Linked DNA regions of Priestia megaterium. The protein of the gene in region 2 interacts with the protein of the main gene of each other region in a pairwise test. Links are inferred from orthologs where the notes say so. Each region holds a gene or a part of one and is shown on either strand. Other genes may lie near its edges.

Region 1 (15,362 bases), 350 kb from region 2 along the record:
TCAATTTCTTTAAAGCCTGCAATGCTTTTCTCAAGTAAGCACTGTGTTACAGGACTGTGTTTTAACCCACTTGTTACAATTTCAATCAGCTCTTGCTCGTTGTTACAAATTCCGCCTCCCGTACCGCCAAGCGTATAAGCAGGACGCACGATTACCGGATAGTTTACTTGTTCAACAAACGCATACGCTTCGTCTAGTGAATGAATGATTTCACTTGCTGGGACAGGCTGATTTAGTTCATTCATTAATGAACGGAACTGCTCACGGTCTTCAGCTTGTTCAATCGCTGATAATTTTGTCCCGAGAATTTCTACGTTAAATTCTTCTAAAATGCCCGTTTCGTGTAATTCTACCGCTAAGTTCAGTCCCGTTTGACCGCCAAGCGTTGGAAGCAGTGCATCCGGGCGTTCTTTACGAATAATTGAGCTTACAAATTCAACCGTTAGAGGTTCAATATATACTTTGTCTGCCATTTCTGAATCTGTCATGATTGTTGCAGGATTGGAGTTCACAAGAATAACTTTGTATCCTTCTTCTTTTAACGCAATACATGCTTGCGCTCCTGCATAGTCAAACTCTGCCGCCTGTCCAATGACGATTGGTCCTGATCCGATTACGAGAATTGTGTTAATATCTTGACGTTTTGGCATTAGCAATTACCTACTTTCTGATTGTTTTTCATAAGATCCATAAATTCGTTGAACAATCCGTTTGCATCTTCAGGTCCCGGTGATGCTTCAGGGTGATACTGAACCGTAAATGCCGGATATTCTTTATGCTTTACTCCTTCAACTGTTCCATCGTTAAGCGCAACGTGCGTCACTTCTAATGGCGTGTTGACAAGAGATGGCTCACACACTGTATAGCCGTGGTTTTGAGATGTAAGAGCTACTTTATTGGTTTTTAGATCCTTTACAGGATGGTTGGATCCACGATGACCAAATTTCATTTTTTCTGTATCTGCTCCGCATGCTAGGGCAAACAGCTGATGTCCTAAACAAATTCCGAAAAGCGGAACCTTCCCTAAAACCCCTTGAATCATCTCGATTGCTTCAGGTACGTCTTTTGGGTCTCCAGGTCCGTTGCTTAACATAATGCCATCTGGATTTAATTGAAGAATTTCTTGCGCAGTTACGTTATAAGGAACCACAATCACGTCGCATTGACGAGCTGTTAATTCACGTAAAATTCCGTGTTTCATTCCAAAGTCAACGAGTACCACTTTTTTACCTCTGCCTGGGCTTGGGTAAGGCTTCACCGTTGATACTTTTTTAACTGAATCAGTCGGAAGTTCATGATTTTGAAGCTGTGCTACCACTTCTTCTACATTGACTTCCATGCTGCACACGCGTCCACGAAGCGCACCGTGCTGACGAATTTTTCGCGTTAATTTTCGCGTGTCGATTCCAGCTAATCCTGGAATATCTTTTTGTTTTAAAAATTCATCTACTGATAGTTCGCTTCTGAAGTTTGAAGGAGCATCACAAATTTCTTTTACAATCAAACCGTGTACAGCTGGTTCAATCGACTCAAAGTCATCGCGGTTAATACCGTAGTTTCCGATTAAAGGATATGTTAATGTCACAATTTGTGCACAGTATGATGGATCAGACAGAATTTCTTGATATCCTGTCATTCCCGTGTTGAAAACAACTTCTCCTGTCATTTCTTTGTCGCTGCCGAATCCTTTTCCGATAAATACTGTTCCATCTTCTAAAATTAGTTGACGTTGCATGCTTTAACATCCTCCCATACTCGTTTACCTTCTACTAATGTCATTACCGGCCAACCTTTGCATACCCAGTTAGCAAACGGCGTGTTTTTACCTTTGGATACAAATTCTTCTGGATTAATTGCTTTTTCTGTTTCAAGATCAATGATGGTTAAATCCGCTGTTTTTCCCACTTCAATCGTGCCATAAGGAAGATTGAATGTTTCAGCCGGCTTGTTTGTTAAATACGATACTAGCTGCTCTAGCGTCATTACTTCTTTTAATACCAAGTTTGTATAAAGAAGCGGGAAAGCTGTTTCAAGTCCCACAATTCCAAACGGCGCAAGCTCCATGCCTTCTGCTTTTTCGTCCGCTGTGTGCGGTGCGTGATCAGTGGCGATAAAATCAAGCGTTCCGTCTAATAAAGCTTCAATTAATGCCTGTTGATCATCTTTTCCTCGAAGCGGCGGATTCATTTTGAAATTCGAATCAAGTCCCGGGATATCTTCTTCATTTAGTAACAGATGATGAGGCGTTACTTCTGCAGTTACGCGAATGCCTGCTTTTTTCGCATCACGAATGGCGCGAATGGATTCTTTTGTACTTACGTGACACACATGGTAGTGACAGTTTGCTGCTTCAGCAAGCAGGACATCTCGTGCAATTTGAACGGCTTCGCAGATAGATGGGATACCGTTTAGTCCATGTTCTTTTGCAAATTTCCCGTCGTGTACGCAGCCTTTGTTAATTAAATCATTATCTTCACAGTGTGCAACGATTGCTTTGTTTAATGAAGCGGCTTTTTTCATCGCTTCTAGCATCATTCCTGTTGACTGAACCCCTACTCCATCATCTGTAAAAGCAAATGCTCCCGCTTCTTTTAAGCCTTCAAAGTCCGTTAATTCTTTTCCCAATTGACGAGTAGTAATCGATGCGTACGGTAATACGCGCACATGTGCTGTTTCTTCAATGCGCTTGTTTACCCACTCCATTTGTTCAACAGTATCAGGCACTGGACGCGTGTTCGGCATTGCAGCAATTGCTGTAAAACCGCCCTTTGCAGCTGCTAGAGTACCTGTTTCAATTGTTTCTTTCTTTTCTCCCCCTGGCTCACGCAAGTGAACGTGGACATCGATTAAACCCGGTGATAAGAAGTTCCCGCCTGCATCAATGACTTCTTCATTCTCTACGTCAATGTGTGAAGCTATTTCAGCAATTACACCATTTTCAATTTTCAGTTCGACTTTTTCAATTTTTCCTTCATTTAACCATGTAGCATTTTTGATAATTGTTGTCATTATTAAGTCCCCTTTCAATTGGTTGTAGCGCTCTTGCTAATACTGCCATGCGAATGTATACGCCATTTTGCATTTGTTTAAAAATTCTTGAGCGTTCACATTCAACGAGCTCATCTGCAATTTCGACTCCTCTGTTCACCGGAGCTGGATGAAGAATAATGCTATGTGATTTCATTTTCCGCTCTCGTTCAACGGTTAATCCGAAGCGGCTATGGTAGTTCTTTGCAAGCTCTGAAGTGTTCTCTTCATGCCTTTCAAATTGAATACGCAGTAGCATCACAACATCGACCGTTTCGATTGCTTCATCGATATCAAGATATGTACCGTGTCTGTTCTCTTCATCTTTCCATTCTTCAGGTCCCGCAAAATATACGGTCGCCCCTAGTTTTGTCAGCATTTCTGCATTCGATCTCGCTACGCGGCTATGTCGCAAATCTCCGACTATTGCGACTTTTAATCCTTTAAACGAGCCGAACTCTTGGCGAATTGTCAGTAGATCAAGCAGACACTGAGTTGGATGCTGACCGCATCCGTCTCCTGCATTAATGATGGGAATCGATACTTTTTCCTGCAGTGCTTCATAATAACGATCTTGCGGGTGGCGAATAACAACTGACTGAACACCGATTGAAGCTAATGTTTCAATCGTGTCATAAAGCGTTTCTCCTTTTTGGACGCTTGAAGTTGTTACTTCAAACGGAATTGTTGTTAATCCTAGCTGCTGTTCTGCCATTTCAAAGCTGCATCGAGTACGCGTGCTCGCTTCAAAAAATAAGTTGGCAACAAACATTTTCTCTTCCGGTTTCCATCCTTGTTTATTCGTTCGATAGTTTTCAGCGCTGTCTAAAATCTCTAGAATTTCATTTGTTTCTAGTGTTGAGACTGTCACTAAATGTTTCATATCGATTCCCTCCATTTTTGCTTTCCTCGCATTTCTTTATAAAAAACACCCTTTCTAACTTAGAAAGGGTGTAAGAAAACAAGCTTCGTCTATAACGCGCTTTTCACACACCCTTAGAAACCTCTCTGGATTTCAATTAAAAGGCGTTCTATGAAATTTTTCGTGCTGACGTTTGTTGAACGTTTTCCGCTTCTTTTATCTTCTCTTTCGGCAGAACTAGATTCAGCAGAACTCCCATGATAGCAGACAGTGCCATGCTATCAATCTTTACATGTTCTGAGATATCTAAGTGTGCTCCTCCGATTCCTAACACTAAGATAATCGAAGCAATCATTAAGTTTCGTTTTGATCCAAGATCTACCTTTGCATCCACCATCATGCGCAAGCCTGATGAAGCAATGATTCCGAATAAGAGAATTGAAATCCCACCCATGACCGGAGTTGGTATACTTGAAATAAGAGCGTTGATTTTGCCGACAAACCCGAACAAAATCGCGAAGACTGCTGCTCCTGCTATTACAAATACGCTAAGCACCTTTGTGATGGCTAACACTCCGATGTTCTCACCATATGTTGTGTTTGGCGGTCCGCCGATCAGCGCAGCAAGCATAGTGGCTACTCCGTCTCCTAAAATCGATCTGTGCAGCCCTGGCTTTTCAATATAGTTTCGATCCACAATCTTATTTAAAACAAGAATGTGTCCAATATGTTCTGAAAGTGTTACGACTGCTACAGGTACCATGATAAGCACAATCCCTAATGAAATGGACGGCGTGTATGTGACGAACGGCACGTAGAAGTGAGGTATTTCAATCCACTCTGCTTTCATTACCTTTGAAAAGTCTACCAATCCTTGTGTATAAGCGAAGATGTATCCGCCGATAATTCCCATCAGTACCGGAATCAGGCTGATAATGTTTTTAAAGAAGATTGAGCAAGCAACTGTTATCGCTAGTGTCACAAGCGCAACCATCAGGTAAGTTAAGCTGTAATTTCCTTTTGCATCGTTCATCGCCATGCCTACTGCTGTATTAGCTAATCCTAAGCCTATAACCATAATAACTGGTCCTACTACAACCGGAGGAAGCAGCTTCATAATCCAATTGATTCCTGTTCCTTTTATAATCAAAGCAACGATTCCATACACAAGTCCGGCTAAGAAACAGCCAACCATCGTTTCTTCAGGTCCAAACGAAGCTTTTGCGAAAATGATTGGCGTGATGAACGCGAACGATGAACCAAGGTAAGAAGGAATTTGACCTCTTGTAATGAGCAGGAAAGCAAGCGTTCCTACCCCGCTTGAAATCAAAGCAATTGCCGGGCTGAATCCGACTAGGAACGGCACTAACACCGTCGATCCAAACATTGCAAACAAATGCTGCAGACTCAATGTTAACCAATTTACTGCTTTTGGTTTATCATGTATATCAAGTACAAAATCTCGTTGTTGACTCATATGTTTTTCCTCCTATCACTATAAAAAAACCTCTTTACGCAGAGGCAAAGAGGTTTTCAGCATACAAGGAAGACGCTATACCGCAGTATAGTTTTCCTTGTATAGTGACCCCCCTTTTGCAGCCTCACGGGACTACTATTTAAAAGGGTATATAATTTATTTTTCGTAAATAGACACGTGGTCTTTTTCGTCTACTTCCATCAAATGTACCGCAATTTTTTCACTTTTAGCTGTCGGTACGTTTTTACCAACATAGTCTGCTCGAATCGGCAGCTCGCGGTGTCCTCTATCCACTAAAACAGCCAGCTGAATGAGTTCCGGTCGACCGATATCAATTAGTGCATCAAGTGCTGCTCGAACCGTACGGCCCGTATATAACACATCGTCTACTAAGATGACGTTCTTATTTGCAATATCTGTCGGAATATCTGATCCTTTTACGAGAGGTTCGTCATTGCTTGTCACTTTCGATAAATCATCCCGGTAAAGCGTGATGTCTAGTTCTCCGACTGGCAATGTGTTTCCTTCAATTTGTGCAATTCGTTCTGCTAAACGTTTTGCAATATAAATACCTCGCGTTTTAATCCCCACTAGCACACAATTTTCGATTCCTTTATTCTTTTCAATAATCTCATGTGCAATTCGAGTTAAAGCGCGGCGGATAGCCTGTTCGTCAAGGACGGTAGCTTTTACGTTCACTGTTTTTCACCTCAAGTTGTTGACATAAAAAAATCCTCTTGCCTTGAGGCAAGAGGATTTGGTTTTAGATATATTTCTTCAAAAAGGCTATAAGTATGCCTTTTCTGCACCGTTTCCTTCTCAGCCTCTCTGGACTGTTCTTAAAGGTTCTTATTAAGTTAATACAAGTATGCCATCACTTATGACAGTTGTCAACTTCTTTTTTCAATAAGCTCTAGCATCTCATTAAACTCTTTTGGAGCCGGTGCTTCAAATTCCATATATTCATTTGTACGAGGGTGAATAAAGCCTAATACACCTGCATGAAGTGCTTGTCCGTCAATCGGAAGCGTTTTTTTCGGTCCGTACTTCGGATCCCCGGCAAGCGGAAAGCCAATATACTTCATGTGAACGCGAATTTGGTGTGTTCGCCCCGTTTCTAGCTTACATTCGACAAGTGAAAAATCTTTAAAACGCTGTAATACAGTAAAGTGCGTCACTGCATCACGACTGTTTTCATCAGTGACCGTCATGCTTTGACGATCTTGCTTATCTCGGCCGATTGGCGCATCAATTGTACCGTGATCGTGCGCAATTACTCCGTGAACGATAGCTTTATAGCGACGCGTCACTGTTTTAGCTACAAGCTGACTAACTAGTGATTCATGAGCTAAATCATTTTTTGCAACCATAAGTAAACCGGACGTATCTTTATCAATTCGATGAACGATACCAGGGCGCATAACGCCGTTAATACCGGATAAATCTTTACAGTGAGCCATTAAGCCGTTTACAAGCGTGCCGCTATGATGACCTGGAGCTGGATGTACAACCATGCCGCGAGGTTTATTTACAACAAGCACATCTTGATCTTCATAATAAATATCTAAATCCATTTCTTCCGCTACCACATCAAGCTCCTCTAGTTCCGGCACTTCAATAATAATAGCGTCTCCTGTTTTACATTTATAGTTTCCTTTAACGGTTTTATCATTCACTTTTGCATGACCTTCTTTGATCCACTGCTGCACTTGTGAACGTGACCATTCTGCATTTACAGTCGAAAGTACTTTATCAATACGTTCTCCCGCTTGTTCTTCATTTATAACTGTTTCAATTACATTCATTCTTTGTGCTCCTTCTTCATTTTCCCTTCAAACAGCGTCATAATAAACATGATGATTACTCCGACGACAAGTGCCGAATCAGCTACGTTAAAAATCGGAAAATCATACGTAAAGATGTATGTATTTACGAAATCAACTACTTCTTTACGGACCACTCGATCAATAAAGTTTCCAATGGCGCCGCCTAACATTAATGCTAGCGCAATACCGAACCATTTATCTTGTTTTTTGAGCTTTTGAATATAAATTATTAAACCGACTACCACAACCACCGTAATGAGATAAAAGAACCACATCTGTCCTTGTAGAATACCCCACGCGGCTCCTCTGTTACGATGAGAGGTAATGTAAAGAAAGTTTTCAATTACGGTAATGCTTTGTCCATAATACATTTCTTTTACAATCATCCATTTTGTTACCTGATCAATAAGTATAACAGCTAAAGCGATAAGATAATAAAACACAAACGTTTTCCTCCCGCAATAAAATCAAACGAATCCATACTAAAGCATTTTAGCACATAATTCATTTTTTTTCTCGCTTCTCACCAGAAAACAAATAAATCTTCGTTTGTGCGGGCCGTCGGCATTACTTTTAATTTATGAATAGACATCACTTCGCCAGTTAGTTCATCAATTCCAAACGCACCAACGTCAAGCTTTGCTAGCGCGTGTTCTACATCTTTTAAATCGGCTTTAATCATTTCTATTACGTAACGTTCCTTTTCATCTATATAACCAGATTGTTCTGTAGCATATCTCAATAGGCGATCTTGTAATTCTTCTTTGATAAGAGCTAATTCCTGTCCAATGGAAAGATAATTTTCATACATGCAAACGCCTCCTGTGCTGATAAGATGAAGTATTAATGATGTTAGGTTTACCGAGTTTTCCATCGAATCTACAACACAAGTTTTTCCTAAGGCTTTGAATGCTTTATACCATTGTATTTGGGAATTTCGTACAGCAAAAAACACGCCCAAAAAGGACGTGCTTTTGTTCATTACTGCTGAACGTAGTGATTTTTCACAACATCCGCACAGCGTGTACATAAAGTTGGGTGATCTTGATCTTCGCCAACTGTTGGTGATACTACCCAGCAGCGCTCACACTTCTCACCTTCTGCTTTACTTACAACAATTGAAGCATAGCTGAATTTTTGTGCTTCAGCAGGCGCTTCACCTTCTGCTACTTCAAGATCTGAAACGATGAAGAGTTGACCTACATTTTCAGAAATAGAGGCTAACAGCTCTTTCGTATCTGCTGTTGGATACAGCGTTAATTTTGCTTCTAAAGACTTACCGATTACTTTTTCATTACGAGCTTGTTCTAGCGCTTTTAAGACTTCATCGCGAAGCTCCATGAACGCATCCCATTTCTCTACCAATTGATCTGCTCCTTCAATTTCTTGAACCTCTGGCATATCAACTAGCTGCGCGCTTTCTTCCGTTACGTTCGGAATGTGAACCCATACTTCGTCTGCTGTATGAGAAAGAATTGGAGACACTAATTTCGTTAACGATAATAACGTTTCATAAAGAACCGTTTGAATGCTGCGACGCTCTACATTATTTTCTGCTTCAATGTACAATACATCTTTTGCAAAGTCTAAGTAGAATGAACTCATATCAATTGTACAGAAATTATGCACTGCGTGATAAATGCTTGAGAATTCATATGAATCATAAGATTTTTTCACTTTATCAATTAATTTGTTCAGCTTCACAAGCATGTAGCGATCTACTTCACGAAGGTCTTCAACGGCTACAGCGTCAGTTGTTGGATTAAAGTCCGCTAGGTTTCCTAGTAAGAAACGGAACGTGTTGCGGATTTTACGATATACTTCTGCTACTTGTTTTAAAATGTTATCAGATACACGAACATCCGCTTGGTAATCTACAGAAGCTACCCATAGACGTAAAATATCCGCACCTAGTTGTTTCATTACTTTTTCTGGAATTACAACATTCCCTAATGACTTACTCATTTTGCGACCTTCACCGTCTAAAGCAAATCCGTGGCTAAGTACGCCTTTATAAGGTGCTTCACCTGTTACAGCTACACTTGTAGAAAGACTTGAATTAAACCAGCCGCGGTATTGGTCAGAACCTTCTAAATACAAATCAGCCGGACGCTGTAAGTCTTCACGCTCTTCAAGAACAGCTTGATGTGAAGAACCAGAGTCAAACCATACGTCCATGATGTCTGTTTCTTTTGTGAAACGGCCATTTGGGCTTCCTTCATGAGTAAAGCCTTCTGGAAGCAAGTCTTTTGCTTCACGCTCAAACCATACGTTTGATCCATGTTCTCTAAATAGATTTGATACGTGCTCAATTGTCTCGTCCGTAATGATTGGCTCATCATTTTCAGCATAAAATACTGGAATCGGAACGCCCCATGCACGTTGACGAGAAATACACCAGTCTCCGCGGTCACGCACCATGTTATAAAGTCGCGTTTCACCCCAAGTAGGCACCCATTCTGTTTTTTCTACTGCTTTTAATAAATCTTCACGGAAATCTTTAATAGACGCAAACCACTGTGCTGTTGCACGGAAAATTGTTGGTTTCTTCGTACGCCAGTCATGTGGATATGAGTGGGTAATGAAACTTAATTTTAACAGCGCGCCTTCTTCTTCTAGTTTGTCTGTAATCGCCTTATTCGCTTTATCATAGAATAATCCTTCAAATCCTGGTGCTTCATTCGTCATATGACCCTTACTATCAACTGGACAAAGAACTTCCAAACCATATTTTTGACCAACGATAAAGTCGTCTTCCCCGTGTCCCGGTGCTGTATGAACACAGCCAGTACCAGCATCAGTCGTTACGTGATCGCCAAGAACAACTAAAGAATCACGCTTATAGATTGGATGTTCAGCTACCACGCGTTCAAGTTCTGAACCTTTTACTGTACGAAGTGTCTTATAGTCAGCCCATTCAATTTCTTTAGCAACTGTTTCAATAAGTTCAGTTGCTACTACATATTTTGCTCCATCTGCTTCAACTACGCTGTACTGAAGCTCGGGATTGACAGCAATCCCTTGGTTAGCTGGCATTGTCCATGGTGTTGTCGTCCAAATGATGAATTTTTCATCTTGTTCAAGCACGCCTTTACCATCTTTCACATTAAACGCTACGTAAATAGAAGCTGAACGCTTGTCATAGTATTCAATTTCCGCTTCTGCTAAAGCAGATTCACTTGAAGGGGACCAGTATACAGGTTTTAATCCTTTGTAGATATAGCCTTTTTTCGCCATATCGCCAAATACTTTGATTTGCTGCGCTTCGTACTGTGGCTGAAGCGTTACATATGGATTATCCCAATCTCCGCGTACGCCTAAACGCTTGAACTGCTCACGCTGGCCGTTTACTTGTTCCCAAGCATACTGTTCGCAAAGCTTACGGAATTCAGCTACTGTCATTTCTTTGCGGTTTACTTTTTTATTTTTTGTTAAAGCCGTTTCAATTGGCAAGCCGTGTGTATCCCAGCCTGGCACATAAGGTGCGCAGAAGCCTGACATCGACTTATAGCGAACGATAAAATCTTTTAAAATTTTATTTAAGGCATGTCCCATGTGAATATCGCCATTGGCATATGGAGGTCCATCATGCAGGACGAATAGCGGACGGCCTTCCGTACGTTTTTGTACTTTTTCATAAATATTCATTTCAGCCCACTGTTCTTGCATTTTAGGCTCGCGGTTCGGTAAATTTCCACGCATAGGAAATTCAGTTTTTGGCATCAATAATGTATCTTTATATTCCATGTTTTACCCTCCAAAAAAAAACGTAAATTTCATATCTTTTTGCACCATAACAAAAAGACCTCCTCATCCCAAAAAGGGACGAGAAGGCCTCCCGCGGTACCACCCTAGTAGATTTGCTGCACGCAAATCCTCTTTGCATTCGTAACGTGAATAAACCGCCACTGCTTACTATCATCATTTCAGCAATGGTACTCTAGGGTGATTTTCACTTTTTTGTTTGTTATCGAGCTCGCACCATCCTCGATTCGCTTTGACAAACTAAAAAAGCTACTGTCCCTGTCTCCGTACTGTTTGATATGAAATTTCATCTGTTACCAAATTATATGACAACAAAACGTGAGAAGTCAAGATGATGTCTTGACTAGTCAATTTTTTCTTCTAGCGCTGGCATCTCATAATCCATCAACTGATCCCAGTCATCGCTGTTTAACATTTCAAGCTGTGCTTCAATTAACATTTTGAAACGAGTTCTAAATACTTTAGACTGCTTTTTCGTCTCCTCAATGTCCATCGCAATTTTACGAGACTTAGACAGTGCTTCATTAATAATACGGTCCGCATTTTTTTCTGCTTCTTTTATAATGAGCTTCGCTTCTTTTTCAGCGTTTCGCTTTACATCTTCCGCTGCTTCTTGAGCAATTAAAATTGATTTATTTAACGTTTCTTCGATGTTAGTAAAATGTCCAAGACGATCTGTTAATTCAGATACTCTTCCTTCTAACTCCTTTTTATCACGCATTACCAGCTCATAGTCTTTAATTACTTGGTCAAGAAACTCATTTACTTCATCTTCATCATATCCGCGAAACCCGCGATTAAACTCTTTGTTATGAATATCCAAAGGGGTTAAAGGCATCTAGGCCACCTCCGTGTTGTCTCATTACATCATTAGTAATGGTTTATTCGACATATTTTTAAAATTTCCTGCTAGTAGATTTCTTTATTTCTGCTTCCCTACAACAATTCGCCATTTTTCTTTTTTGGTTTTGCCTTCAAGTGAAACGATACGACTTCTGCCGTGGCCACGAAGCGACAAAATATCACCTTCATGACATTCAAAAGAAGGCTGTTCAATGACTTTAAAATTTACTTTTACCGCTCCATTTGCAATAAACGGCTGGACTTTTTGTCTTGATAAATTGTGAATGGTCGACAGCAAAACATCAAGCCTCATTGAAGAAACTGTATAAACGTGTTCAATCAGCTCTTCTTTTACCACATGCAGCTGCTCTCTTTGAATAGAAGAAAGTGAAACTTTGGCTTTTCCAATTGATGTTAAATTCATCTCAATATAAGAAGAAATTTCCTCTGCGGCTACAAGCTGAATATCGTCTCCCGCGACCAAAATATCGCCAAATTTTGAACGGCGCAGTCCTAAGGACATCGCCGAACCAAGAACTTGAGGATGTTCAATCGTCACAAACTTTTTAGGATAATTCAATTCGTACATATGCAACTGAAAATCTTCGCTTTCAGGCACATAGTAATCCGGATATAGCAGCGCACGCTTGCGTTCAGCAAACGGTTGTCCACCATCAAATGAAACTTGAACCTCTCCTTCAGTCCCAACAATAGCTGTCACAATCTGCTGCTCTCTTGGATCTAAAAAATCCGTTAATTTTGGGCTGTATTGATGTAGGACATCTTCTTTCCACTGAAGAACCTGGTCAATAAATCCATGTTCTTCTTGCCTAAAATGTTCATAAATAGACATATTATTACTCCTACTATTGGTATGTAAAAAAGGAATCCAGCGATTCCTTTTTAAATAAATCCAACCATACTGTGAAGTGAACGTACACCTGCTTGCGCAAATCGTAGTAAAAAGATTGCAACAAGAGGTGAAATATCAATCATGCCAATAGGCGGAATGATTTTACGAAAAGGCTCTAAGTAAGGCTCGCAAATGCTGCCAAGCAGCTGACCAAACTTAGACGCCCTTACATCGGGTACCCAAGACATCAAAATGTAAATAATCAGTGCCCATGAGTAAAGACCAATCAATTGCCCAAGAATCCCAAAAACGATGTCCAAAAACTACCACCTCTTTACGTTTGTTGTATCGTGTTCTCCCATCATATCTGAAATGCTTCCGCTTACGTCTACATTATCAGGTGTACATAAAAAGATGTCGGTTCCAATTTTTTGAATGTCCCCGCCTAAAGCATAAACTGTACCACTTAAAAAGTCGACAATTCTCACTGCTTGATCTCGTTGAATGCGCTGTAAATTAACAACTACGACTTTACGATTTTTTAAATGATCCGTAATTTCTTGTGCTTCGGCATAGACGCGAGGTTCGCAAAGCATCATTTTTGATGATTTTTGAACGCTTTGCAAGCTAATCACGTTTTGCTGCTGATTCGGCTGCTGACTAGCTTTCACTGGTCTCGACTGCTGTACAGGCTCTTCTACCGACTCTTCTTGTTCGTAATGTTCTTCTACATATTCAGTATCGTCATCAAGAGCAAAAAAACTTCTAAAGCGATTTTTCATACTCATCTTGAATTACACCTCCTTAACGTTCATTCCCAACTAGCGTGGTTCCTAGTCGAATGAATGTTGCTCCTTCTTCAATTGCAATTGCATAATCGTTTGACATTCCCATTGATAGCTCCGTACAAGGTGCATACGGGAGGTTTAGTTCTTGTATACGATCCTGCAATTTCTTTAAACCTTGAAAACAGCTGCGAAGCAAGGACTCGTCATCTGTGTGAGGAGCCATGGTCATTAATCCAACTACTTGGATATTTGTAAATGTTTCAAGAGATTGAATAAATGGAATTACCTCTTCTACAGCAAGGCCATGCTTTGATTGTTCTTCGGCAACATTAACTTGTACAAAACATTTTATACGATGTCCTGCACGTTTATCAATTTCTTTTGCTAAAGATAATCGGTCCAGTGAATGAATATAGTCAACTTTATCAATCACATTTTTTACTTTTCTTGTTTGTAAGCTTCCGATAAAATGCCAGGTCGCTTTCTCACCGATTGATTCATACTTTTCTAGAAGACCTTCATCCCTGTTTTCTCCAAGATGTAAAATGCCTGCATCCACTGCTTCTGCTGCTCGTTTTGTGGAAACGTATTTTGTTACAGCAATCAGCTCTACATCTTCTCGATTTCGATTAACTTTTTTACATGCTTCAGCAATTGTTTGTTGAACTGCTTCTAGATTTTCACTTACGCTAGCTGTCACTATGTAATTACTCCTCCTTAAAGCCTATGAAGTTAAACATGCGTCCTGTTTTCCCTTGGTCGCGGCGATGTGAGAAGAACAGGTCATCTTCACAGCTTGTACAATACGACGATGTTAAAATTCGTTGCGGCAATACGCCTGCGTTTTGAATCAGCAGCTTATTGACTTTTTTTAAATTAAGCGCGTATTGTCCAGGGCTTACTTCTTGATATCCATTTTGGCCAACTACTTCGTTTACTTGTGTAATGACGCGGTTATCGACAACATAACAGCAATCTTCAATCGAAGGGCCAATCGCCACGTAAATATCTTCAACCGGAACATTTTCTTGCTCTACCCACCGCCGAATCATATTTCCTGCAATATCTTTTACTGTTCCCTTCCACCCGGCATGAGCAAGACCAACTAAATGGTGATCAGGCGCATAGAAGTACAGCGGAACACAATCTGCATAACATAAAGCTAACAAAATATCAGATTCATTTGTATAAATGCCATCCGCTGCTTTTATGCCCTCTTCATACTTGTAGAGTCCTTTTGCACAGTCGGCTTTTGTTACTTTTTGAACAGTTGCTTCATGTACTTGTTCAGCACATACAAAGCTTTCAAAAGACATGTCTAGTTCGGCTGCTAAAATTTTTCTATTTGTAATAACATCTTCTACGTTATCGTTTACGTGAAGCCCTAGGTTAAAAGAAGCAAATGGAGGTTTACTCACGCCACCATTTTTTGTGGTGAAACCAGCAACAAGCATATCATTCTTTTCTACCCAAGGGCTCAGCCACATAAACGACTCGTGATGGCTTTTTTTTAATGGCTCAGGATTCATGTATGTGACACATCCCTTGTTTCATTTGTTCTCACATATTGTACCACAGATTGCTAGGTGCTGTTGACAAAAAACTAATTCTCTTCAGGCTGAAATGCGTCTTTATAACGTACTAAAATGACATCGGAACCAATTTTCACAATATTTTTCCATGGAATCACAATTTCATCATCTTTTCCAAAGAAGCCCAATACACGAGAGCCTCCGATAATGACGGCCTGTATTTTTCCCGTTGTTAAGTCAATATCAATATCCCCTACATTTCCAAGTTTTTTGCCATCAGCTACATTCACTACATCTTTCAGCTGAAACTCTGAAATCTTTAACATGCTCTCTCCTCCTATAGCCAACTTTATTCCTTAGCCTATATATATTTTCAAATTTTCATTTCA
Region 2 (15,520 bases):
ATCAACGTGTAAAAACTCACGTGCCGCTTCTACTGTTGTCATGCCTCTATTAAGTAATAACGAAGCTACTAGAGGTGTAATATTGAGGTTTTCTACAAATTCATTAACAAGTTGTTCATCACATTCTTGAACATTCCAACGTTTTTTTGACTGTAACATGTCTCTTCACCCCTTAACCCACATTATTATACTAGAGTGGATGAAATGGAGCAACGAAAGAAAATAAGCATATTTTTCTGACAGTGCGCCTTAAATTTTCACGTACAAAAAAACGTGCGAACACTTCGCACGTTTTTGAATTACTTGCTTTCTACTTCTTTTTGTTCCTCACGCTTCAACTGTTTACCTTTCCACACAAGCCATAGCTGCGCAGCAATAAACACAGATGAATATGCACCAAGAATTAAACCTACTAACAGGGCAATTGAGAAGTTTTGAATGGACTCACTTCCGAATACAAGAAGTGCTACAACTGCAATCACAACTGTTAACACGGTATTCATCGAACGAGTAAACGTTTCGCGTAAACTTAGATTTACGATAAATGCCAAATCGTCAAACGTTTTGGATTTGAATTTCTGCATATTTTCACGAATGCGGTCAAACGTAACGATTGTATCGTTAATTGAGTAACCAACAATCGTCAAGACAGCGGCGATAAACGTTAAATCTACTTCTAACTTTGTTAAGCTAAAGACCGTAACGATAAAGAACGCATCATGCAGCAGAGCAAGCACGGCTGCAAGCGCCATGTAAAACTCGAATCGAATCGTTACATAGATGATAATTCCAATTGAAGCAATCACGATCGCCATCATTGCATTTTTCGCCAGTTCTTTTCCAACTGTCGGCGAAACGGTGCTTACGTTTGGTTCAGAACCGTATTTGTCTTTAAAGTGGTCTTTTAAATTGGCAATTTCTTTTTTATTCAAGACCCCAACTACACGTACGACACCCGTATCATTACTTTTTCCTGTAATAACTATGTCATCCGTTTTGATATCAAGAGACTTCATTTCACGCTGTATCTCAGCCTGCGTAACGGTATGATTTGCGGGAATCTCTATGCGAGTTCCGCTCGTAAAGTCAATACCGAGGTTCAGCCTAAACACAGCAACCGAGATAATACCGATAATCACGAGCACGCTTGAGAATGTGAAGAACGCTTTACGGTATTTAACAAAGTCAATTTTATCCCACGCTGTAGGTAAAACGGTTGTGCCGTCATCTTTGCTTAAATCGTGAATTTGCTCTTTCTTCACGCCAAAGTAGCCTGGTTTTTTATCAAACCAGCGGCTGTTTACTAAAAGGCTCATTAATAAACGCGTACCGTATACGGCCGTAATAAAACTTAGCACAATCCCAATCATTAATGTTGTTGCAAATCCCTTTACTGAACTTTGACCATAAAAGAACAGTACAAGAGCCGCTAACATTGTTGTAATATTGGCATCAAAAATGGTCGCAAGTGAGCGACGATTTCCTGCCCGGTAAGCCGATATAACAGACCTTCCTGTTTTCAGTTCATCTTTAATCCGCTCGTAGGTAATAATATTCGCATCTACTGCCATACCTACGCCGAGAATAAGAGCCGCAATCCCTGGAAGCGTCATAACCACGTGCATCCAGTCAAATACAACTAAGTTTAAGTAGATATAAAAACTGAGTGTAATAATGGCAATAAGCCCCGGTAAACGGTAGAAAAACAGCATGTAAAGGAAGATAATTCCGATGCCGATAATACCCGCTAATATAGTCGTATGAAGAGCTTCTTCTCCAAACTGAGCTCCAACGGATGTAGAGTATAGCTCATCTAATTTAACTGGCAGCGACCCGGCATTTAACAATTCCGCCAGCTGCGTTGCACTTTTCACTGTGAAGTTTCCACCTGAAATTTCAACATCTGGCTGTGTTAACACGCTGCTAACAGAAGCTGCAGACAGGTACTTCGGATTTTGTTTTGCTGATTCTTTTTGGTACGAGTCTTTTCCTTCTTCATAATCCAGCCAAATGACAATTAAATTGTTAGGTGCTGGTTTTTGAGAAAGCTCTCGCGTAATCTTTTCAAATTTTTTCGCATTTTTTAACTTTAGTGAGACGCTAGGCTGATTGCTTTGGTCAAACGATTGCTTTGCTCCGCCTTGCGCTAAGTCTGTACCATCCATCAGCACCTTATCGTTCACGTCACGGAACGTTAAGTTTGCTTGAGTTGATAACAGATCCCTGGCCTGCTTTTGATTCGTGACACCAGCTAGCTGAACACGGATGCGGTCGTTTCCTTCAATTTGAATGCTGGGCTCACTAACTCCCAGTACATCGACACGTTGACGCAGCGCTTCAACCGTGCTGTTAAGTGCCTTTTTGTCAATGACATCGCCTTTTTTAGCTGGACTGACTTTATATAAAATTTCAAATCCACCTTGAAGGTCGAGGCCAAGTTTAATATCTTTTGTAATTCCAGTCATCGTTGTTCCGATTGTACTAAACACAAGCAGTACTAAGAGGAAAAAGGCAACGATACGTCCTCTTTTAACCATCGACAGAAAATCCTCCTTCTTATGTAAAAAACATGAAATGATAACAATAGATAAATGACCAATCTAATTATCATTCATAACCTAATGTCTGTCAAATAAAGACCTTATCAAATTTTAATACATGTATTTTACAAACTCTACTTTAATAATTCTTTCCAGTCTTCTCCATTATTAACACTTGAGAACATATCAGATTTATAAGATTCAATGGTTACATAGCTCATCACCTGCGTGATCTTAACAGATAAAATATCATTTACAACTTGATGGAGAGATAGCTCCTTTTCTTTTTTCCATTTTTTCATTTCCAAATAACTCAATAAATCGTTCTCCGTTACTTCTTCATATCCGAGCATATGAAATTCTTCCATTTTGCTGGATACGACAGGCTGTATAAGTTCTTTCGAAGCTGAAATAAATGGATGTGTCATATTGATCCTCCTTTCCGTTTGACATTTTGCGTAAAATTTCTTTCTCGTATGAGGAATACTTGTCATGCTTGGACACCGACGGCGCATATATTCACTGTATAAACCTCAAGAAAGCAGTGAGTATATGTCTAAATTTTTACAGGGAACTATTATTTTAATAATTGCTGGCTTAATTACACGTGTACTCGGGTTTGTCAATCGAATTGTGGTGGCTCGAATGATTGGAGACGAAGGTGTGGGACTTTATATGATGGCGGTCCCCACGCTGGTATTAGTAATCACCTTAACACAGCTTGGGCTACCGGTTGCCATATCGAAGTTAGTGGCAGAAGCAGAAGCTTTAGGTGACAGGCATAAAATAAAAAAAATACTTGTCGTCTCTTTAAGTATTACGTGTACGCTGAGCGTTTTATTTACGCTCGGACTAATATTATTCGCTCCCGTTGTAGCAAAAACCTTCTTTACAGATTCACGTACGATCTATCCGCTGCTTGCGATTATTCCTGTTATTCCGATCATCGCCGTGTCGTCTGTCATTCGCGGATATTTTCAAGGAAAGCAGCAAATGAAGCCCGCTGCTTATTCTCAAATTATTGAACAAGTGGTGCGAATTACGTTAATTGCTGTCTGTACAAAAGCATTTTTACCTTATGGAATTGAGTACGCCGCGGCTGGCGCTATGCTCTCTTCGGTATTTGGAGAGCTCGCTTCCCTGTTTTACATGGTGTTTATGTTCAAGCGAAAGAAGAAAATAACGGTAAGACGAAAATTTTTTGCTTCTTTACATGCGGGCAAAGATACGTTCCTTGACTTAATGCGAATCGCTCTTCCCACGACAGGAAGCCGCATGATTGGGTCAATTTCTTGGTTTTTAGAACCTATTGTAGTAGCTCAAAGTTTAGCAATTGCAGGAGTAGCGACAGCGGTAGCAACGAAGCAGTACGGAGAATTAACAGGCTTTGCACTCCCTCTCCTGATGCTGCCTTCTTTTGTAACGGTGTCTCTATCCACTTCTTTGGTTCCCGCAATCAGTGAATCTCTTGCACAGAATCAAATGAAACAAATCGAATATCGGCTTCATCAAGCTCTCCGCTTGTCGTTTGTAACAGGCGGACTGGCCGTTGTTGTTCTTTATGTATTTGCTAATCCGGTAATGGAATTGATGTATGGTTCTGACAAAGCTGCTATTTTTGTCAAAGTCATGGCGCCTTTTTTTATCTTTTATTACTTTCAAGGGCCGCTTCAAGCTGTTTTGCAGGCGCTAGACCTTGCAAAAGCCGCCATGATTAACAGTTTTATAGGAGCAGCGGTCAAAACGTCTCTTATCTTCTTACTCGCAACTCAGCCCAATCTAGGCATTATGGGAGCTGGCCTTGCAATTGTTGTGGGAATGATGCTTGTCACTCTTTTACATCTGTCTACGGTCATGAAAAAAATCACGTATAAGCTTCATGTGTTTGAGTATCTTCGCAGCTTTGCTGTAATGGGCATATCAGGCTTTATTGGACACTTTGCTTATATGAACCTTTTCACTTCCATCCCGTTAAGCTTACGAACCATTTTATCAATTGCACTGACAAGCTTTGTATATGTACTGTTTTTGCTGCTTTTTAGACTGATAACAAAAGAAGAATTAAATCGCTTTTCTGTTTTACGTTATTTTAAACGAAAATAAAACGCGGAGCACTCCGCGTTTTATTGTTTCACATCTATTAAATCTATAAAAAATTTTCCGTTGTCGTAGCTGCAATATGAAATCTTGTCTAAGTTTGAATGCCCCAGTTTCTCTAACTCCTGCCTTAACCATTCCGTTGTTTTATGTTCATGCAACAGATGCTCTTCTTGAATAACGCCGTCAATGATAAAAGGCAAATTCAAATTGCCTTTTTTACCTGATTGCTGATCTTTTTCAAACACGGATAGCCTTCCTGAAGATTCTAAAATAGCAAATTCAACATCAGCTACATTTTTTATATTTTTATCTCGTAGCTGCACAAGCAAATCATTGAAGTTATATCGCTGCCTTTTCATTTCATGTTCATTTATTTTTCCATTTTCAATGATAATACTAGGTTTACCATCAATAAAATTTCGCATTCGATTGCTTTTAAGAGACCATATAGCTAAACCAATTTGAATAATAAGAAGCGTTAACATCGGAAGAATTGAATACAGCAAAGGATCTTTTGGGTTTTCAATAGCCATTACTGCCATTTCAGCAATCATAATAAAGACAACTAAATCCAAAATGCTCAGCTCTCCTATTTCCCTTTTGCCCATAACGCGAAAAATAATTAAAACTACTACATACAAAAGCACGGTTCGCGCAACCATGATTAATAGTTCCACTGCAAAGACCTCCTTTATGTATTCCCTTGTAGTTTGTACCATTTATTTTAAAATAGCCTTACTTTTATGCGTCTATTTTGAAGTCATCCCGAATATGCTCGTACTAAGGGTTCACCTATCTTTTTATTTCATGAGGGGGAAACAAGTTGGGTGCAAAACGAATGAGCAACGCTGTATTTGCAGGGGTAGCAACAATCTTAGTGATGGCTTTAGCGATTAGCATTATCTTTTCGCTTATTTTAAAATTCACATCGCTTGAAGAACAGTCCGTACGTTTATTTTTACTTATTCTCTCATTTATTACACTGTTTATCGGAGGATTTATCGCGGGAGGACGAAACGGTTCAAAGGGACTGCTTGTTGGAGGAGCCACTGGTATTTCTTATTCTTTTTTAATGTTTTTACTACAATTCCTCGGCTATAGTCACCTGTTTTCTGCACAGCAGCTTTTATTTCACGCTGGGTTTATTGGAGTCGCTATTCTCGGGGGAATTGTTGGCGTAAACATTGCCGGTTCACGAGAAGCATAAAAAAACGTCACGTACATGTACGTGACGTTTTTTTATTAATCTACGCTTCTTACTTCACGAATAGCATTGCGGTCAAATGTTAATTTTGAACCGTCAGTGCTGCGAACCACAACTTGTGACTCATCGATTGCTTCTACCAAACCGTGCATACCGCCAATTGTAACAATCTTATCACCTTTTTTAAGTGCTGATTGCATTTGCTGTACGTTTTTTTGACGTTTTTGCTGTGGACGGATTAACAAGAAATAGAAAATGACAAACATTAAAAGTAATGGCCAAATATTTTGTAAAACACCCATGAAAACTCCTCCTTTTATTTATATTATCAACAGGTACTCATTCATAAATTTGATGAAAATTCCTGTAGTGACCTAGAAATTCTTTGCGTCTGGGCCGTTAAACCCATATTTTTCAAAGAACTCATCGCGGAAATCGCCAAGTCGGTCTTCGCGAATGGCTTCACGGACTTGCTCCATTAAGTTTAGCAGAAAATATAAGTTATGGTAAGATGTTAAACGAATTCCAAACGTTTCATTACAGCGAATTAAGTGGCGAATATACGCTCTTGAATAATTTTGACATGTGTAGCAGTCACAGTTTGGATCAATCGGACCGAAGTCTTCTGCATATTTGGCATTTTTAACAACAAGACGACCTTCACTTGTCATAAGCGTTCCGTTACGTGCAATACGCGTTGGTAATACGCAGTCAAACATGTCAATCCCGCGAATTGCTCCATCAATTAACGAGTCAGGTGATCCTACTCCCATTAAATAACGAGGTTTGTCAGTTGGCAAGTATGGCGTCGTAAACTCAAGCACACGATTCATCACATCTTTTGGTTCTCCAACTGACAGGCCTCCCACAGCATAACCTGGGAAGTCCATTGATACTAAATCAGCTGCACTTTGACGGCGTAAATCTTCAAACTCTCCGCCTTGAACAATTCCAAAAAGACCTTGGTCTTGAGGGCGGCTGTGAGCCTCAAGGCATCGCTCTGCCCATCGGCTAGTACGCTCTACTGAACGTTTTAAGTAGTCATATTCTGCTGGATAAGGTGGGCATTCATCAAATGCCATCATAATATCAGACCCAAGCGCATTTTGAATGTCCATCGCTTTTTCTGGAGATAGGAAAAGCTTGTCTCCATTCAAATGGTTGCGGAAATGAACGCCTTCTTCTTCAATACGGCGCAAATCGCTTAAACTAAAAACTTGGAAGCCGCCTGAATCTGTTAAGATAGGACGATCCCAGTTCATAAATTTATGCAGACCACCTGCTTTTTTAACAATTTCATGACCTGGACGAAGCCATAAATGGTACGTATTACTTAAAATAATGCCTGCCCCCATTGCTTTTAAATCTTCCGGAGACATTGTTTTTACTGTAGCTAATGTGCCTACTGGCATAAAAATAGGCGTTTCAAATGAACCATGAGGCGTGTGGACAATACCTAAACGCGCTCCTGTTTGTTTACAAGTTTTTATATGTTCGTAACGAATTGCTGTCATTGATGTATTCCTTTCATGTTAAATTACACGATTAGCATCGCGTCGCCGAAGCTGAAAAAGCGATACTTCTCTGCTACAGCTTGTTCATAGGCAGAAATGACGTTTTCTCTTCCTGCTAAGGCACTTACAAGCATAATGAGCGTAGATTTTGGAAGATGGAAGTTTGTAATCATTCCATCAATTGCTTTAAATTCATACCCTGGGAAAATAAAAATATTGGTCCAGCCTGAAGAAGCAACAAATTTTCCGTTATGCTCAGTTGCAATTGTTTCAAGAGTACGGGTAGAAGTTGTACCTACTGAAATAATGCGTCCGCCTTTTTCGCGTACGCTGTTTAGTAAAGCCGCGGTTCCTTCACTCACTTGATAAAACTCTGCGTGCATATCGTGCTCTTCTAAGTCGTCAACGCTGACTGGACGGAACGTACCTAATCCGACATGAAGCGTTAAAAATGCAATATGCACACCTTTTGTTTTTAACTGTTCAAGCATCTCTTCTGTAAAGTGAAGACCTGCTGTTGGCGCTGCTGCAGAACCTTGCTCACGGGCAAAAACCGTTTGATAGCGCTCTTGATCATCCAAACGTTCTTTAATATAAGGCGGCAGCGGCATTTCTCCTAACTGTTCAAGCACCTCATAAAAGATGCCTTCATAGTTGAATTCTAGCAAACGTCCGCCTTGATCGCTCGTTTCTTTACATACAGCAGTCAGACGTCCGTCACCAAACGAAATAACCGTTCCTTCTTTTACTCTCTTAGCCGGTTTTACAAGCGTCTCCCACGTATCGCCTTGTGTTTGTTTTAAAAGCAATACTTCAATATTAGCACCTGTATCTTCTTTTGTGCCAAATAAACGTGCAGGAAGAACACGCGTATCGTTTAACACTAAACAATCTCCTTCTTGCACATAATCAAGAAGGTCATGAAACATATGATGTTTCACATTTCCTGTTTCTTTGTTTAATACCATGAGTCTTGATGCATCTCGCTGCTCAAGTGGTGTTTGCGCAATCAATTCTTCTGGTAAATGAAAATCAAATAAATCTACTTTCAAAATGTTCACCTGTTTCTACTTAATTATTTAAACCTGCCAATTACATAAAAAATAAGTGATAACACAACGCTTACTAGGATACATGTCACAATCGGGAAATAAAAGGTTGTATTTCCTTTTTTAATAAAAATATCGCCAGGAAGCTTGCCAACGAACTGCCATAACAGCCCAATGACTACTAAAATGCCTCCTAATGTGATCAGCATCTTAGGCATATCATTCACTGATCAGGCACCTCCAGCTGAAAATGATCATAAACCAAAGGAGTCACAATTCGTCCTCGAGGCGTTCGCTGCAAAAAGCCAATTTGTAGTAAATAAGGCTCGTATACATCTTCAATCGTGTGAGATTCTTCACCAATAGTAGCTGATATTGTATCTAAGCCTACAGGCCCGCCTCTAAATTTTTCAATAATCCCTCTTAATAATTTATGGTCAATATGATCAAGACCTAAACGGTCCACCTGTAACATTTCTAATGCTTCAGTAGCAAGGGTTTCAGTTATAGCTCCGTCTCCTTTTACCTGGGCAAAATCTCTGACTCTTCGAAGCAAGCGATTCGCAATACGTGGAGTTCCCCTAGCACGCCTAGCCATCTCAAACGTCGCTTTCTGATCAATCTCTACATCTAAAATAGCTGCTGTTCTTTCTACTATCGAAGCAAGATCTTCTTCTTGATAGTATTCCAAACGGCTTAAAACGCCGAAGCGATCACGTAAAGGAGAAGATAAAAGCCCTGCTCTTGTTGTTGCACCTACTAGCGTAAACGGAGGCAAATCAAGACGGACAGAACGTGCACTCGGCCCTTTTCCAATCACAATGTCCAAACAGAAGTCTTCCATTGCTGGGTACAGTACTTCTTCAACTGAACGATTTAATCGATGAATTTCATCAATAAAAAGCACATCTCCAGGCTCTAAGCTGGTTAAAACCGCGGCTAAGTCGCCTGGACGCTCAATGGCTGGCCCTGAGGTCGTTCGGATTTGCACGCCCATTTCATTAGCGATAATAGTGGCAAGGGTTGTTTTACCTAATCCTGGAGGACCATATAAGAGCACGTGATCTAACGTTTCGCTTCGCATTTTGGCAGCTTTAATAAAAATGTCAAGATGGGATTTTACTTTATGCTGACCAATATACTGCTGTAAGGTTTGCGGCCGCAAACTTTGCTCGATGATTTCTTCTTCACCAAGAACATCTCCCGTTACAATACGATCGTCCATTTTACTCCTCCCTTACTTATTGTTTCAATAATCGTTTTAGCGCTTCTTTAATATACTGATCTGTTGTCATCGTTTCCTTCATTAAAGCTGGAACAATTTTTTTGATTTCTCTTTCTGCGTAACCTAATACTTTAAGTGCTTCAATCGCTTCATCGAGTGCTTCTGAACTTTGAGATTTGACTTCTTGTGCGTCCAAATCTGCAAATAAAGAAGGAACGGCATCTGGCACAATATCATGCAGCTTTCCTTTTAAATCTAGAATCATCTGTCGAGCTGTTTTTTTACCTACTCCTGGAAACTTAACTAAAAACTTCTCGTCTTCCTCCTCCACAGCTTGGACAACCTGCGCTGGATTACCTGACGCTAAAATAGCTAAACCGCCTTTTGGGCCGATTCCTGACACGCTAATTAACTTCATAAATAAATCCTTTTGTTCTCGCGAAGCAAACCCGTAAAGTGCAATTACATCTTCTCTTACATATTGATAGGTGTAAACCGTTTTTGGTTGTTCATCAATTGAAAACACGTATGGATTCGGCGTAAAGACCTGATAGCCTATTCCGTTGTTTTCAATTACTATATACTCAGGATTTATATATGTAACCGTGCCTTTGATATAATCAAACAATAAGCTCTCTCCTTACTCACGTACGCGCGGGCAGTGACCTTCCATCTTACCTATGAAGAGTCCTGCCCGCATCGTTCTCTATTTTCCTTTACAGTTCCTTTTAAAAAGACGTTCAAGAGAACGTTCGCCTCTTTTCATCTTTCTCAACCCACTTTTACAATAGCTGTAAAAAATAGAACCGCCCACTTTTATTGATGAATGACCTTTTAAGTTATATACAATACTAGACTGCTGAATACCATTTTAACATATCGCCAAAAGCAAATAGAAGCAATTTAGAATGTTGAATTCAATAATTATTTTACCATACTAAAAAACGGCTGCTTGATCGAAAGCGGCCGCTGCTGGAGCTGATAGATTTTATAGAAATTAATGAGGGAAAGATATTCATCTTTTGATTGAACGCGAATACCTTTCTTTAATTGTTCATGCTGATAGCTTTCAAGCCTTTTGATGTCAATTTGAAAAAACGACTGTATAATGTGCTGCGACGAAGCTGGCTTGCCTTCAAATGCTGAGAGAATACCGTTAACAGAAAGCCCTACGTAGCCGTTGTCTTTTAAAATAGGTGAAATATCGTCTATGCTTGTTCTAAAAACTAGCTCTCGATCGGTTTCTTTAAGCAGTCGCCAATTTTTATATTTTTTCATTAATTGTTTTTTTGTCATAGAAGGGCTTTTGATCATCTCTTGACTTACGACTCCATCCACATACACGCGCTCAAGAAATAATGTCATCGGCTCCTTTTCATTCGCATCTGCACGGTATGGCATTATACAAAGCACAATACTTACTAGCATTAAAAAAGCTGCTTGATGAATGACTTTCTTCACTCACCTTCACCTCACACGTTAATCATACTCTTTTTAGTATTATCTAAAAAGGTTTTGTGAAAATCTACACTAATAGTTTGACCTACTTATTTTCTTTTATCCTCTTATTTTATGAAGCGAATCCTTTTCACGATATTATGTTAAGAAAACATGGAGTATTTGTTACATTTGCACACTATTTGTAAAATTTTCTCTTAAACGTTTTAATTAAATTTTCGCAGGGTATGTACATAGTGGAAGTAATTGTAAGGACTTCTATTATCTATTTTCATAAAAAAGGGAGCTGAAGTAATGAGAATGAATAAACGTGTAGTCGGAACTTTTTTTTCAGAAAAAGAAGCTTTAGATGTTATCCATAATTTAAAACGTCAAGGTTATCGAGAAACAGACATCATGGTCATTTCTAATAGTAAAAGCAATACATTTCAAATAGGTCATGATACAAATGTAATTATTGAAGCTGGTTCGCCTGCCGTAAGTTCATTAGCTGGCGTCATGATGGATAACTTTTTTACCATGATGACAGGCGGCATGGGGCTCAAACAAGGAAGCGGCTTGAAATCAAAATTAATCCGCATGGGCATCCCAGACATCTCAGCCGTGCAGTGCGAGACAGATGTAGCTGCTGGTAAAATTCTAATTTTGATAGATGCCGTAAGCTCTGAACAAACTCCAGCGTACGGAACCTATACGGAACACAACGAGCATAGAGCTGTCCAACTGCGTGAAGAAAAATTAGATGTCTTAAAAGAACGCGTTCAAGTAGGTGAAGTAAAACTCCACAAAAAAGTAATAGAGGAAGAAAGAACTGTACACGTTCCTGTTACAAGAGAAGAGTTTTATATTGAACGCCGCCCTGTAATTGACGGAGACTATAACGCTGGCCCACTTACAGAAGATGAAATTATTCGTGTTCCAATCATGGAAGAACGAGTAGAAATAACCAAAAGACCAGTTATTGTTGAAGAAGTAATTATAGGAAAAAAACTTATTCAAGAAACAAAAGAATGGACTGAAACGATTAAGAAAGAAGAAGCAAGCGTAGAACCTGATGGACTCGCGAGCCCTGAAGTATACGAAAATATGATGAACTATACAGACCATACTTACGCTCAAGTTTCTGCAGCTCTAGCAAGCGACGTGGAAGCTGAATACGAAAATAGTCAGACAACTAACAACGAGAAGCCAAACACACAAGCTAATAAGACAAGCTCTTCTGCAAAAAATGTTAAAAATACAAAGAGTGTCGCTACGGCACCAGCAGATACGAAAAAAAGAGAAGGTCGCCTCAAACAAAACGAAACTAACGCTCAAAATGAAGAAGCGGAATCTAAAACAACAAACAAATCTGCTTCTAACAAGAAAAATTAATAGTTACATGTTCGAGGAATAGCTGCCTGGCTTCAATGGCAGCTTTTTTATATGTATTCTCATCAAAAAAACAGCCGCCCTTCACAGACAGCTGCTTCTTCATTTAACGATGTTTATGATTGACATTCTCATCGACTGATTCAAATAGACCATTGAAATTAGTTTGAATCGTATTTCGGTCTTTTCCATTTCGAATATCGTCATCAAGAGAACGAGCATTCATAAATACATCGTGATCTACTTTTACTTGAACATTGTAGTCCTTCGCAATAGGCTTTACTTTATCGAGCACATTTTGTCTTAAACGGCCGTTATTTATGTCTTTGGCAGGATCCACAGCAACTAATAGCTGATCTCCACGGACAACGGCGCGACTATTTTCTACACCTTTAACGCTTGCAGCTCGATCAGCCACTTTTTCCGTAAAGTCTCTTGGATAATCTTCACCGTAATACATATTAGCCACGCCATTTGTACGATCATTTGTATTATTGATGTTTCCATAAGGGTTTGTCGGATTGTCAAAACGTCCATCACTTACGTTTAACGGATAATTAGGTGTTCCATTCCCATCTAAAACTTCAGTCATTGGACCTTTCGGATTATCTACGCGATGTTCATTCGCTTTTTCATTTGTATGATACCCAACAGGCTGTGTCGTATCTGTATAGCGTTGTTCCATACCTTGGTCTTTGTTATTGCAAGCGCCAAGTCCCATCATACATGCAAAAGCTAAAGAAGTTGCTACATACCTATTCAACATAATCGCCCCCTAATTTAAGCTCTATTTACTCTGAGCTTACTATTAGGATTAAAAGACAAGCCGTTTCTTATTCGATGAAGTGTTTATAAACTCTTTACATGTCATGTAGGTTTTGTAAGTGCTGGTAAATCACTCGATAAAACCGTGTACGCTGTGACCATTCTTCAACTGATTGCTGCATTAACCTTTGACGGTTTGCCCATGATAAAGCAGAGGGGTTTATATTCCAGTTTCTCATCAGCATCGATGGAAATAGCAAAGAAGCAAGAAAAAAACGCTGCTTGCTTAATTCTTTTATTTTCGAGTGTTGAAGTAGTTCTTTCATCGACCACTGGACGTAAGGCAAAAAGCGCTGGGCCAGCTGAACATAGTCATAAAGAGCAGGAGCTTTAGCCGCTAAGTCAAAATCAATCATAACAATATCCAAGTGGTTTGTTTTCAAGAAATTATGTGAAGCAACGTCACCATGAATAATGGAGTGGTTCAACTGACTATCTCTGAAACGCTCCATTAAAACTAAAGCTTTTTCCCCCCAAGTCACAATATCTTTATATACATGAAATTGATTACACTCTTTAAATATATACGACGTTTCTCGAAAAGAGGAAAGCCGCTTTTTCCATTTTAAAATAAGATCATATTCAGGAAGCTTTGTATACGCAGCTATTTTCTTTTTACGAACTTCTCCATGATAGCGGATCAATGTTTGTAATACCTCTTCCCGATCCTGAAAACTTTCGTACGTTATCTCTTTTACTTGCTTAACAAAGGGCATCATCGCCCAATACAAATGACGGTCCTTTATATAAAGTTCACCTTCTGGGTAAGTTTCAAAATTAACCGCATACCCCTGCTTAATTTGAGATAAAACGTGATAAACATGTTCAATTTTACCTTTGTCTCTGTATGCTTTTATTACTTTTCTTCCTTTATTCGTATCCGCGATGATGACGTGAGGCTTTTTCATACGGTAGGTCTCAACGTGAATATCTCTTTTTTTCAAATAGAGAAAGAGACGATTTAAATTAAAATCGTCTCGTCTATAATAATCAATCTTCATCTTCGTCGTACTCATCATATTCTGGAATACTAAATGCATTTGGGTCAAACGCAGGATACGGAGGTACACCAATCATGCCATATGGGGCTGGATAGAGTGCCCTTGGATCCTGAAAGCCGTAAGGTACCGGCTGCTGATACTGTGGATAAGGCTGCTGTGTGGCATAGTCGTCAGGTCTTGGTTCACCGCAGCCGCAGTCTCCTTGCTGCTGTGGGACATAGTGCTGCCCATAATGGTAAGGCACGTTTCCAAAACCTTCCGAAGAACTTTCATAATGTCCACCTGTCATGGCTCCCTGCACTTGTGGATACATTGGTGCTTGATGATAGGCCGGATAAACGGGCTGCTGATATCCCCATGGAGGCGGACAAGGAGAGCATTGTACCGGTCCATAGCAGCTGTGTGGCATCATTGGATACATTGGCATCGGTGCCATATGAGCACCCATTGCATGTTCTTCAAACGATTCGTTTTCATAACCGTGATGATACATTGGAGCCTGTTGATACATTGGCATTGGATACGGCTGTGGTGCATACATTGGCGGATGACACGGCATATAATTAAATCCGTAGCCTGGCATCACAGGCGATATCGGCGTGATTGGATAACATGGCATTTGAGGAGGCATTTCGATACTCTCCATTTCAGGACTTTCTGGCGATTCATGCTTTGGCAGTTCTTTTGGCGCTTCTTTTTTTGGAGCCTGCATCGCCATATTAACCGTGTAATAGTTGTTAATATCAATCTCAGGTGCAATCGGCTTTAATTTAGGAAGCTTTGGTGCAACAGGCATTTCTTTTTTAGGCTGCGCAATTGGTGCCTCTTTTTTAGGCTGCGCGACCGGCGCTTCTTTCTTTGGCTGCGCAATGGGCGCTTCCTTTTTCGGTTGAGCAATCGGTGCTTCTTTCTTTGGCTGCGCAATTGGTGCTTCTTTTATCGGCTGCATAAAGGGCGTCTGAGCAGGCTGATTAGCTGATTTATTGTCATCTGAACTTTCATCAATTTCCGTTACTGGATAAGCTTTAGTGGATTGGTCACTATAAGGGTGTTGAACTTTAGGCATTTCTTTTATACCAGGTGAAGGAGCTCCTTCTTTTTGAACAGGCACTCCGCTTGTCGGCACTTTAATTTTCATTCCAGGCATGATCATGTCTGGATTGCTTAATTGAGAATTCGCTTTTTTTAACTCTTCAAAATTAACCCCATACTTTTCAGCGATTTTCCAAAGGG

The links.
Region 1: the proteins of CEQ83_RS22485 (region 2) and CEQ83_RS20630 interact in binary tests that used the Bacillus subtilis proteins (3 or more experiments, as listed by UniProt). The link is inferred for Priestia megaterium from one-to-one orthologs.

The regions. Positions count from the first base shown.
Region 1 is NZ_CP023317.1:4,028,135-4,043,496, forward strand. Bases 10,049-12,851 are described here. They hold CEQ83_RS20630 (DivIVA domain-containing protein), read right to left. Parts: upstream 11,796-12,851; coding sequence 11,301-11,795; downstream 10,049-11,300. Other genes in these bases: ileS (isoleucine--tRNA ligase), read right to left, coding at 10,049-10,939; CEQ83_RS20635 (YlmH family RNA-binding protein), read right to left, coding at 11,880-12,653; CEQ83_RS20640 (YggT family protein), read right to left, coding at 12,704-12,851. In the rest of the region: carB (carbamoyl-phosphate synthase large subunit), read right to left, coding at 1-650; CEQ83_RS20585 (carbamoyl phosphate synthase small subunit), read right to left, coding at 650-1,735; CEQ83_RS20590 (dihydroorotase), read right to left, coding at 1,720-3,009; CEQ83_RS20595 (aspartate carbamoyltransferase catalytic subunit), read right to left, coding at 2,972-3,910; CEQ83_RS20600 (uracil-xanthine permease family protein), read right to left, coding at 4,059-5,366; bifunctional pyr operon transcriptional regulator/uracil phosphoribosyltransferase PyrR, read right to left, coding at 5,523-6,065; CEQ83_RS20610 (RluA family pseudouridine synthase), read right to left, coding at 6,257-7,171; lspA (signal peptidase II), read right to left, coding at 7,168-7,635; CEQ83_RS20620 (conjugal transfer protein TraR), read right to left, coding at 7,716-8,003; more of ileS, read right to left, coding at 8,174-10,048; more of CEQ83_RS20640, read right to left, coding at 12,852-12,973; CEQ83_RS20645 (cell division protein SepF), read right to left, coding at 12,977-13,441; CEQ83_RS20650 (YggS family pyridoxal phosphate-dependent enzyme), read right to left, coding at 13,458-14,141; peptidoglycan editing factor PgeF, read right to left, coding at 14,149-14,970; CEQ83_RS20660 (YlmC/YmxH family sporulation protein), read right to left, coding at 15,045-15,299. UniProt on the Bacillus subtilis protein: May act as a pilot protein, directing MinCD to the polar septation sites or by inhibiting MinCD at the midcell site of division. Required for polar localization of the chromosome during sporulation.
Region 2 is NZ_CP023317.1:4,385,103-4,400,622, forward strand. What follows is about bases 1,322-4,282. They hold CEQ83_RS22485 (post-transcriptional regulator), read right to left. Parts: upstream 2,969-4,282; coding sequence 2,675-2,968; downstream 1,322-2,674. Other genes in these bases: secDF (protein translocase subunit SecDF), read right to left, coding at 1,322-2,537; spoVB (stage V sporulation protein B), read left to right, coding at 3,033-4,282. In the rest of the region: single-stranded-DNA-specific exonuclease RecJ, read right to left, coding at 1-159; more of secDF, read right to left, coding at 300-1,321; more of spoVB, read left to right, coding at 4,283-4,643; CEQ83_RS22495 (DUF421 domain-containing protein), read right to left, coding at 4,664-5,317; CEQ83_RS22500 (TIGR04086 family membrane protein), read left to right, coding at 5,464-5,847; preprotein translocase subunit YajC, read right to left, coding at 5,883-6,146; tRNA guanosine(34) transglycosylase Tgt, read right to left, coding at 6,219-7,358; tRNA preQ1(34) S-adenosylmethionine ribosyltransferase-isomerase QueA, read right to left, coding at 7,382-8,410; CEQ83_RS22520 (DUF2905 domain-containing protein), read right to left, coding at 8,434-8,634; Holliday junction branch migration DNA helicase RuvB, read right to left, coding at 8,631-9,632; Holliday junction branch migration protein RuvA, read right to left, coding at 9,649-10,260; CEQ83_RS22535 (BofC C-terminal domain-containing protein), read right to left, coding at 10,557-11,093; CEQ83_RS22540 (YsnF/AvaK domain-containing protein), read left to right, coding at 11,385-12,464; CEQ83_RS22545 (YhcN/YlaJ family sporulation lipoprotein), read right to left, coding at 12,568-13,227; CEQ83_RS22550 (phosphotransferase), read right to left, coding at 13,322-14,287; safA (SafA/ExsA family spore coat assembly protein), read right to left, coding at 14,277-15,520. UniProt on the Bacillus subtilis protein: Required for post-transcription initiation control of the comE operon. Promotes the accumulation of its target comE mRNA to septal and polar sites.